2 regions of the Micromonospora sp. A202 genome follow, and region 2 is predicted to be linked to the other one. Evidence: riboswitches for the same ligand, from Rfam matches in the RefSeq annotation. Region 2 holds a riboswitch; the other holds the start of a gene.
What was found. Region 2 has a riboswitch for cyclic di-AMP ahead of FBZ33_RS23365 (coiled-coil domain-containing protein). Riboswitches for the same ligand answer to the same signal wherever they lie in the genome.

Region 1 (4,365 bases), 2.4 Mb from region 2:
CCCGCCGCCGGCGGTGGCCGGCTACCAGCGGTTCCAGTGGGCGAACCCGTCCGCGTCGGCCCGCGGACCGGGCTTGAAGTCGGTGCCCAGGGTGTACGCCACCGGCGTGAGCGCCACCTGCACGACGGTGTCGTAGGGGATGCCGAGCAGGTCTGCCATCTCCCTTTCGTAGCTGAGATGGCTCGTGGTCCACGCGGTGCCGAGCCCGCGTTCCCGGGCGGCCAGCATGAAGCTCCAGAACGCCGGGATGACCGAACCCCAGGCCCCGGCCTGCCCGCGCACGCTGGCCAGCTCGGCGCGGGACTCGACCCGCAGGCAGGGGATGAGCAGCAGCGGCACCTCGTGCAGGTGGTCCGCCAGGTGTTGCAGGCTGCCGGCGATCCGGCCCCACTGCTCGGAGGCGAAGTCCATCCGGCTGAAGGCCGGCCCGGTGCCGCCCGACGCGGGTGGCGATGCCATCAGCCCGAGTCGCCACAGTCGGGCGACGGCGGCCCGGGTCTGCGGATCCTCGACGAAGATGAAGTCCCAGCGTTGCCTGTTGCGGCCGCTGGGGGCCTGAAGCGCGATGCGCAGGCAGTCCTCGATCACGTCACGGGGGACCGGGCGTCCCAGGTCGAGACGCTTGCGGACGGCGCGGGTCGTGCTCAGGACCTCGTCGGCGGACAGGCCCAGTGTGCGCGGCCCGCTCTGCCCGGCCGGTTTGGTGTCGCTCATGCGGGAACTCCCACTCGTTCTGTCAGCTCGAGGTTGGCGATGACCGCGGGAAGGAGCCCGGGAAACCGGTCATTGATGTCGTCCGCACGCAGTTCGTGTCTCCGGAAGCTGCCGTTGGGCGTGACACGGAGGACGCCGGCTGCCCGCAGCACCTTCAGGTGATGCGACAGCGTGGACATGCTCACCTCGGACAACGCGTCGAACTTCCCGCAGACGACCCCACCGGCCTGCGCCAACTGTCGTACGACACTCAGGCGCACCGGGTCGGCGAGGGCGCCGAGCACGGTGGCGAGGTCGACCGAGGCGAGATCGGGATGATGCAGGGCTCTCATGGACGCCATGCTAGCTTTGGTTTCGTGATTTCGAAAATCTTCCAAATGAAGAGCGGAGCACGGTCATGCCGGTCGAAACAGTGATCTTCAGCGGGGAGGGCCGGCACGCCGATCCCTGGCACCCGTTGGCCGAGACCAGCGCGGCGATCGCCCAGCTCGTCGGCGACGCGGGCCCGGTGGCGATCGTGACCACCGTCGACCAACTCGCGGCCGCACTCGACGGTGCCCGCCTCCTGGTAGTGAACGCCAGCGCCGACCGCACGACCCCGATCCCGCAGGACGAGGAGTTCGGCCGCGTCCTCGACGCCTTCCTGGCCCGTGGCGGCAGCCTGCTCGCCACGCACAGCGCGACGATCGCGTTTCCCCAGCTCGCGACCTGGCGGTCCACGGTCGGCGCCGCCTGGGACCACGGTCGGACCTTCCACCCGCCGATCGGAACCAGCCTCATCCGACGCACCGACATCGAGCACCCGATCACTACCGGTCTCGTGGACTTCGAGGTGCACGACGAGCGCTACACCGACCTGGAGTTGCTCGACGGCGTCGACGTCGAGACTCTCTACGTCCACGACGAGGGCGGCGACACCCACCCGCTCGTCTGGGCGCGCACGGCCGGGAGCAGCCGGATCGTCTACAACGCACTCGGTCACGACGCCCGGTCGTACGAGTCGCCGGGGCACGTCGAGCTGCTGCGGCGCATCGTGCTCTGGCTCCGTCACCGCATCTGATCCGCAACGGTCCACGGTGGTCACTGCACACCGACCGGCCGCCCGCAACCGCTGCGGGTGACGCCCCGCGTGCCCCGGTGAAGAACTTCACAGGGGTTGGGCGATCGTCACCGACCGTGCCTAACGTCGGTCGGGTTCGCCACTGCGGACACCACGGCCGGCAACGCCAAATCCTGCCCCCGGTCGGTGGAACCCAGTCACCCGGGCAGGAGCGGGGGACCCAAACGTTCCTCGGTGCACGTCACCTCGGGGTGAAGCCGCGATCGTGCGGCCGGGCTCCTCGGCCCGAACCCGACAGCTCACCTCGCCGGCGTGGAGGAAGTTCACATGACGTCTGTCTACACGCCCCGTCACCGACGGGTCACCACCCGCCGTCTCGCCGTCGGCACCCTGGCCGTCGGTGCGGTCACCGGTGCTGTGGCCCTCTTCGGCCCGGCCGCCCCCGCGCAGGCCGCGGTCAACTGGGACGCGATCGCCAAGTGCGAGTCCGGCGGTAACTGGAAGATCAACACCGGCAACGGCTACTACGGTGGCCTGCAGTTCTCCCAGAGCACCTGGGCCGGCTACGGCGGCAAGAAGTACGCCGCCCGCGCCGACCTGGCCAGCCGCGGCGAGCAGATCGCCATCGCCGAGAAGGTGCTCGACGGGCAGGGCATCGGCGCGTGGCCGACCTGCGGCAAAAAGGGCGGTTCGTCCGGCGGCTCCGCCACGAAGCCGTCGACGAAGTCCACGCAGAAGCCCACCGCGAAGTCCACGGCGAAGCCCACCGAGCAGCAGGAGCGGCCCTCGCGGCGGGAGCAGCCGGCGACCCGCAACCACGAGCGCACCGCGCCGACCACGGGCGGCCAGACGTACCTGGTCAAGCCGGGCGACACCCTGTCGGAGATCGCCGACAGCCACCGGGTGGCCGGCGGTTGGCAGGCGCTCTACGAGCACAACCAGCAGCTGATCGGGGCCGACCCGGGCCTGATCTTCCCGGGTCAGCGGCTCAGCCTCTGACGGTCTTCCCGGGTCAGCGGCTCAGCCTCTGAGGGATGACACACGAACGCTCGGCCGGGTCACCGGCCGAGCGTTCGTACGTGTGGTGCGGATCAGCCCGAGCGCCCGTACCCCGGGGGGAAGCCGTCACGCCGCGGAGGCGGATGCCTTCGACCCTCGGTGCGACGCGACCGGGCCGGCGTTCCAGCCCCAGCGGGGCGCCGGTGCGCTGCCCTCCCCGGACCAGCCCGTGCCGCCCTCCTCGTTGTCGCCGCCGTCGATGGTCACCTCGCCCGGGGCGGGTGTGCTGCGGGCCAGTCGCATCGACTGCTCCGCGCCGGCGCGGGCCGCGCACGGCCAGGACTGCCCGGCGCACTGAAGGTTGCGGCACCGACCCTCGTCGTCCGGCTCGTGGGCGCTCAGCACGTCGATCGCCAGTTGCCAGAGCAGCGGGTCTGTCACGTCGTGCGGCCGCTCGGCAGTGCGACTCGGCCGGTTGCTGGTGTCGTCGTCGGACATTGTGGGTCCCCCCTTGTCAGGCTGTACCCCACAAGGGTCACCCGTCAGCCGCCGGTTAAACCGCCGACCTGCTGTGATGTGTCTCCGGTCGCAGCGTTCGCCGGGACGCCGCACGCAGATCGGTCAATCCGGCAGCAGCGGCATCTCGACGCCCGGCTCCCGGCCGAGCAGGACCGCTCGGGTCAGCGCCGTTGAGCCGAACCGGTCACGGACCGCGTCCACCGCAGCGTCCAACTCCGCGCCCGGATCGCGGTGAAACGGCAGCTCCGGTTGCACGGGGTTGTCGTCCAGGTTGCCCACTGAGACACCGATCAGGGTGACACCACGACGATCGATCTCGGTCAGCGCGGCTCGCAGCAACGCGCGCGCGGCGGCGAGCAGCGGCGTCGTGTCGGCGGTCGCCTTGCCGATGGTGTGCGAGCGAGTGGCCCGGGTGTAGTCGCCGAAGCGCAGCCGCAACACCACGGTGCGACCGGAGCGCCCAGCCGCCCGCATGCGGCGGCTGACCCGGTCGACCAGGCCGGCGAGGATGGCATCCAGCTCCGCCGGGGCATGCGGCGTGCGGCTCAGCGCATGCTGCGCGCCCATCGAACCGCGTCGACGGCCGACCTGCACCGAGCGAGGATCGCGGTTGTGCGCCAGAGCGTGCAGGTGCCGGCCGGCGCCCGAGCCGAGCAGCGACACCAGGGCGGCCTCACCGAGCCGGGCCACCTCACCGACCGTACGGATCCGGCGTTCCCGCAGCTTCGCTGAGGTGACCGGCCCGACGCCCCACAACCGCTCGACCGGCAGTGGGTGCAGGAACGCCAACTCGGCGTCCGGTGCGACCACCAGCAGACCGTCCGGCTTCGCCACCCCGCTGGCCACCTTCGCCAGGAACTTCGTGCGGGCCACACCCACCGTGATCGGCAGGTGGACCCGTTCACGAACCTCCCGGCGCAGCCGCTCGGCGATCTCGGCCGGCGACCCGACCAGCCGCCACAGGCCACCGACGTCCAGGAACGCCTCGTCGATGGAGAGCCCCTCGACCAGTGGCGTGGTCTGCCGGAAGATCTCGAAGACCGCCCGGCTCGCCGCCGTGTACGCCGACATCC
Region 2 (4,365 bases):
GTGGTCGGCGACCCCGCCCAGACCGCGTGGACCGGCGACCCCGACGAGCTGGACCGGGCCCGGGACCAGGCGCTGGGTCGGCGCAAGCGGCACGATTTCACGCTCACCACCAACTACCGCAACTCCTCGGAGATCTTCGCGGTGGCGGCGGCGGAGATCCGCCGGCTCTACCCTGACCTGCCGCTGCCGACCGCGGTCCGCTCCACCGGGGTCGACCCGGTCGAGCTGGTGGTGCCCTCGACCGGGTTGGAGACCGCGACAGTGGAGGCGGCCGCCGGCCTGCTGGCCGAGGTGGAGGGCACCGTCGGCGTGATCACGCCGGTCCCCCGCCGCGACGAGGTCGCCGGCTGGGTCGCCGCACTCGGCGCGCCGAGGCTCCAGGTGGTCACCAGCCTGGAGGCCAAGGGCATGGAGTACGACGGTGTCGTGCTGGTCGCCCCGAGCGAGATCCGGGCGGATCCGGGTGCCGGGGTGCGCACCCTGTACGTGGCGCTCTCCCGGGCCACGCAGCGCCTCACCACCATCGACCCGACCGGCTGATCGGTGCTGGCGAGCCGCCAGCGAGAGTCGCCGCCCCTACACTTGCATACATAGCGATGTGAACATACATTTGACCGGGTCCCGGCTGGCGGCGGAGGGTGGTTCTCGTGGGCGCAGGTCATGACCACCACCACGGGTCCGTCGCCAATGCCGCACACCAGCACCGGGGCCGCCTCTGGGCGGCATTCGGGCTGCTCGCCACCCTGATGGTGGTCGAGGCGGTGGCCGCCCTGCACACCGGCTCGCTCGCACTGCTCTCCGACGCCGGGCACATGTTCACCGACGTGCTCGGCATCGGGATGGCGCTCGCCGCGATCACCGCGACCCGGCGGGCCACCGGAGACCCGCAGCGCACCTTCGGGCTCTACCGACTCGAGGTGCTCGCCGCGCTGGCCAACGCCGTCCTGCTCTCCGGCGTCGCGATCTACGTGGTGATCGAGGCGATCCGCCGCTTCGGCGACCCGCACGAGGTCATCGCCGGCCCGATGCTCGCGGTGGCCGTGCTCGGCCTGCTCGCCAACATCGCCGCCTTCGCCCTGCTCCGCGCCGGAGCCCGGGAGAGCCTCAACCTTCAGGGTGCGTACCTGGAGGTGCTCGGCGACCTGCTCGGGTCGGTCGGCGTGATCGGCGCCGCACTGCTCATCACCGTCACCGACTGGTGGTGGGCCGACCCGCTGGTCGCCGTCGCCATCGGCGTGTTCATCCTCCCGCGCACCTGGCGGTTGGCACGGGCCGCCGTCCGCATCCTGGTGCAGGCCGCCCCGGAGCACCTCCAGGTGACCGCCGTGCACGACCGGCTGGCCGCGGTCCCCGGTGTGGTCGAGGTGCACGACCTGCACGTCTGGACGCTCACCTCCGGCATGGACGTGGCCTCCGCACACCTGACGATGGCACCCGGGGCGGAGGTCGGCGCGGTGCTCACCGCCGCGCGTACGGCCCTGCACGACGACTTCCGGATCGAGCACGCGACGTTGCAGATCGAGCCGGGCGCCGCCTCCGGAGCGTGTGGCTCGATCGAGTGGTGACAGCAGCTTCTCGTGACGACGCAGGCACCGTCCGTCACATACGCTGCAGCCACCCCACCGGCACCGGTAGGCTCGGTCCCGGCCTCCACCAGGCGGCGCCCTCCCGGCGCCGGTGGTGGTCGCCGCCTAATCGCCCGCGAGGGCGAACCGGGGAACCACGTACCTGGGGTGCATCCGCGTCAGCGGTAGGGATCTTCCGTCCCGAACCCGTCAGCTAACCCGGTCGGCGGCTGACGGAAGGACATGCACAGTGGCACCAGCACGACCACCCGCCGCCCGACTGGCGGCCCTGATCGTCGCGATGTTCGCCCTCGGCGTCGCGCTCCCGGCCGGCACCGCCTCGGCCGCTCCCCCGAGCGGCCTGCGGGCCGCCGCCCCCGACTCCGACGAGGAGGGTGGCACCCCCGCGCTGCGAGCCCAACTCGAGGCGGCCAGCAAGGGCTACCTGGACGCGAAGCGCGCCCTGGACGCCTCGGTGCAGCGGCAGCAGCAGCTCACCACCCAACTGAAGACCATCGAGGTCGAGCTCAACCAGCGCAGCGGCAAGGTCGGAGAGATCGCCGGCGTCGCGTACCGCACCGGCCGGCTCAGCGCGATGTCGGCGCTGCTCAACAGCGACAGCCCGGAAGGCTTCATGGACCGGGCAGCCGCACTGGACGCGGTGGCCGCCAACGAGGACCGGGTGCTGCGCGACCTGCTCAGCAGCAAGGACCAGGCCAACCGCACCCAGGTCGCCCTGAACGGTGAGATCAACGAGCAGCGCAAGCAGGTCGCGGTGATGGCCAAGCGCAAGGAGCAGGCCGAACGGGCCCTGACGGTGGCCACCACCCCCAAGCCGCAACCCGCCGCCGACACCGACTCCAACCGGGGCACCTCCGCCGCCAACGCGAAGGCCGCGCCGCGCAACTCCGACGGCTCCTGGCCGTCGGAGACGTGCAGCGTCAACGACCCCACGCCGGCCAGCGGCTGCATCACCCCGCGCACCCTGCACGCCCTCAACCAGGCCAAGGCGGCCGGCTTCACCCGGTACGTCTCCTGCCACCGCCCCAGCGGCTCCGGCGAACACCCGAAGGGCCGGGCCTGCGACTTCGCGGCCCAGACGGGCGGCTTCGGCGGCGACGCCACCGGCGGCGACAAGACCTACGGCAGCAACCTCGCGGCGTACTTCATCCGCAACGCCGACCGGCTCGCCGTGCTGTACGTGATCTGGTACAGGCAGATCTGGCTGCCCAGCAGCGGATGGAAGTCCTACAGCGGGGCGGGTGGCGACCCGTCCAGCGACCACACCAACCACGTGCACCTGTCGGTCTACTGATCCGGCCGTTCCCCAAAGTGTGTGATGCCTGTGAGTCATCAAGATGACTCACAGGCATCACGTTCGTCCGGGCAGCGCTGTCCGACCGGGCTACGTCGCCGGGCGTACCCCTGATGTCGTCGCTCGTCGGACGACCCGGCGGCGGCCGGCGGGCAGCATCGCGGTATGCCTCGGATCCCACCCAGCGCCCGCAAGGGGCTGCTCACCCTGCACCTGGTCACCTCGCTGGGCTGGCTCGGCGCCGACCTGGTGCTGCTCACCCTCGGCATCGCCGTGCAGCGTGGCGCCGACCCTGCGGTGCTCTACCCGGTCGGCGCGCTGGTCGGCACCGTCCTGTTCGCGCCGCTGAGCGTCCTGGTCTGGCTCATCGGTGTCGCCACCTCGCTGCTCACCCCGTGGGGCCTGCTGCGCTACCGGTGGGTGGTGGTCAAGCTGGTGCTCACCACGGTGATGGTCGGGCTGGTGCTGTTCCTGCTCACCCCGAATCTGCGGCACGCCGGAGCGGTGGGCGCCGCCCTGCCCACACGGGACCGTGCCGACCTGGTGATCGCCCCCGCGGTGTCGACCAGCCTGATGATCATTGCGACGGTGCTGTCCACGTACAAGCCGTGGGGACGGCGTCCCGCCGCCCGGCCCGCCCTGGCGGGCCGCGCCCGCAACCGGTGACCCCACTGCCGTCCCGCGCTCGGGTCAGGCTGGGGGCGGCGGGTCGCCGGTGCGGTCGAGGGCAGCGCCGAGGCGGGTGGCCAGGGCGAGGTGGGCGGCCCGGGCCTGACGGAACGCGTACCGGAACAGCGGGGTCGGCGCGGTCAGGGTGATGTCGACGTCGATCCGGGTCAGGCCGTCCGGCTCGGGGCGCAGCCGGGTTTGGTTACGCACCGTGGTGGCGGGCCACTGGCGGGCCACCATGACGATCTCGTCGTCCTCGCTGATCAGGACGTCCGCGTGGTAGGTGGTCCGGAAGCGCAGCGGGCCGGCAGCCAGCCGGTCGTTGATCGTGTAGCTGGCCTGCGCACCGGGTCGGGGCGGCAGTCGGCGGACCCGGACGATCAACGGGTGCAGCTCACCCTGCCGGGTCAGGTCGCTGAGCAGCGCCGCCGCCTCGGCCGGCGAACACCGGGCCTGCACGGTGTAGCTGAAGGTATCGCTGCTGAGCACACCGTCTCCCGCCGTCGATGGTCGCACGATCGTCCCGTACCGATGTCTGGCTGGCAATGTCCGAGGGCCGGCCCGGGCCGGCCCGATGACACGCCCAGTCACCGTTTGGCGCATTAGGGTCGTTCAGTGAGGAATCACCCGACCGTGCTGGAGGCGGACATCATGAACGGCGACGATCCGGTGAGCGGGCACGTGATGGTCTTCGCGCCCACTCCACAGCTGACGGTGACCGTCGACCAGCCGAACGACCACCCCGAGCTGCACCTGCACCCCGGCGGGCAGGGCGTCTGGCAGGCACGGATGGTGATGTCGCTCGGTGTCGAGGTG

Region 1: it holds a riboswitch for cyclic di-AMP, as region 2 does, so the genes downstream of both, FBZ33_RS12480 (transglycosylase family protein) here and FBZ33_RS23365 (coiled-coil domain-containing protein) in region 2, are expected to answer to the same signal.

What each region holds. Positions count from the first base shown of each region.
Region 1 covers NZ_VFMP01000001.1:2,706,654-2,711,018, forward strand. The annotation lists gene FBZ33_RS12465 (nitroreductase family protein) at 22-714, opposite strand; gene FBZ33_RS12470 (helix-turn-helix transcriptional regulator) at 711-1,046, opposite strand; gene FBZ33_RS12475 (ThuA domain-containing protein) at 1,112-1,774, shown strand; cyclic di-AMP (ydaO/yuaA leader) riboswitch at 1,929-2,101, shown strand; gene FBZ33_RS12480 (transglycosylase family protein) at 2,102-2,773, shown strand; gene FBZ33_RS12485 (hypothetical protein) at 2,900-3,271, opposite strand; gene dinB (DNA polymerase IV) at 3,395-4,365, opposite strand, start outside.
Region 2 covers NZ_VFMP01000001.1:5,083,950-5,088,314, forward strand. The annotation lists gene FBZ33_RS23355 (AAA family ATPase) at 1-540, shown strand, start outside; gene FBZ33_RS23360 (cation diffusion facilitator family transporter) at 648-1,565, shown strand; cyclic di-AMP (ydaO/yuaA leader) riboswitch at 1,679-1,810, shown strand; gene FBZ33_RS23365 (coiled-coil domain-containing protein) at 1,816-2,880, shown strand; gene FBZ33_RS23370 (hypothetical protein) at 3,046-3,546, shown strand; gene FBZ33_RS23375 (SRPBCC family protein) at 3,571-4,038, opposite strand; gene FBZ33_RS23380 (PfkB family carbohydrate kinase) at 4,234-4,365, shown strand, end outside.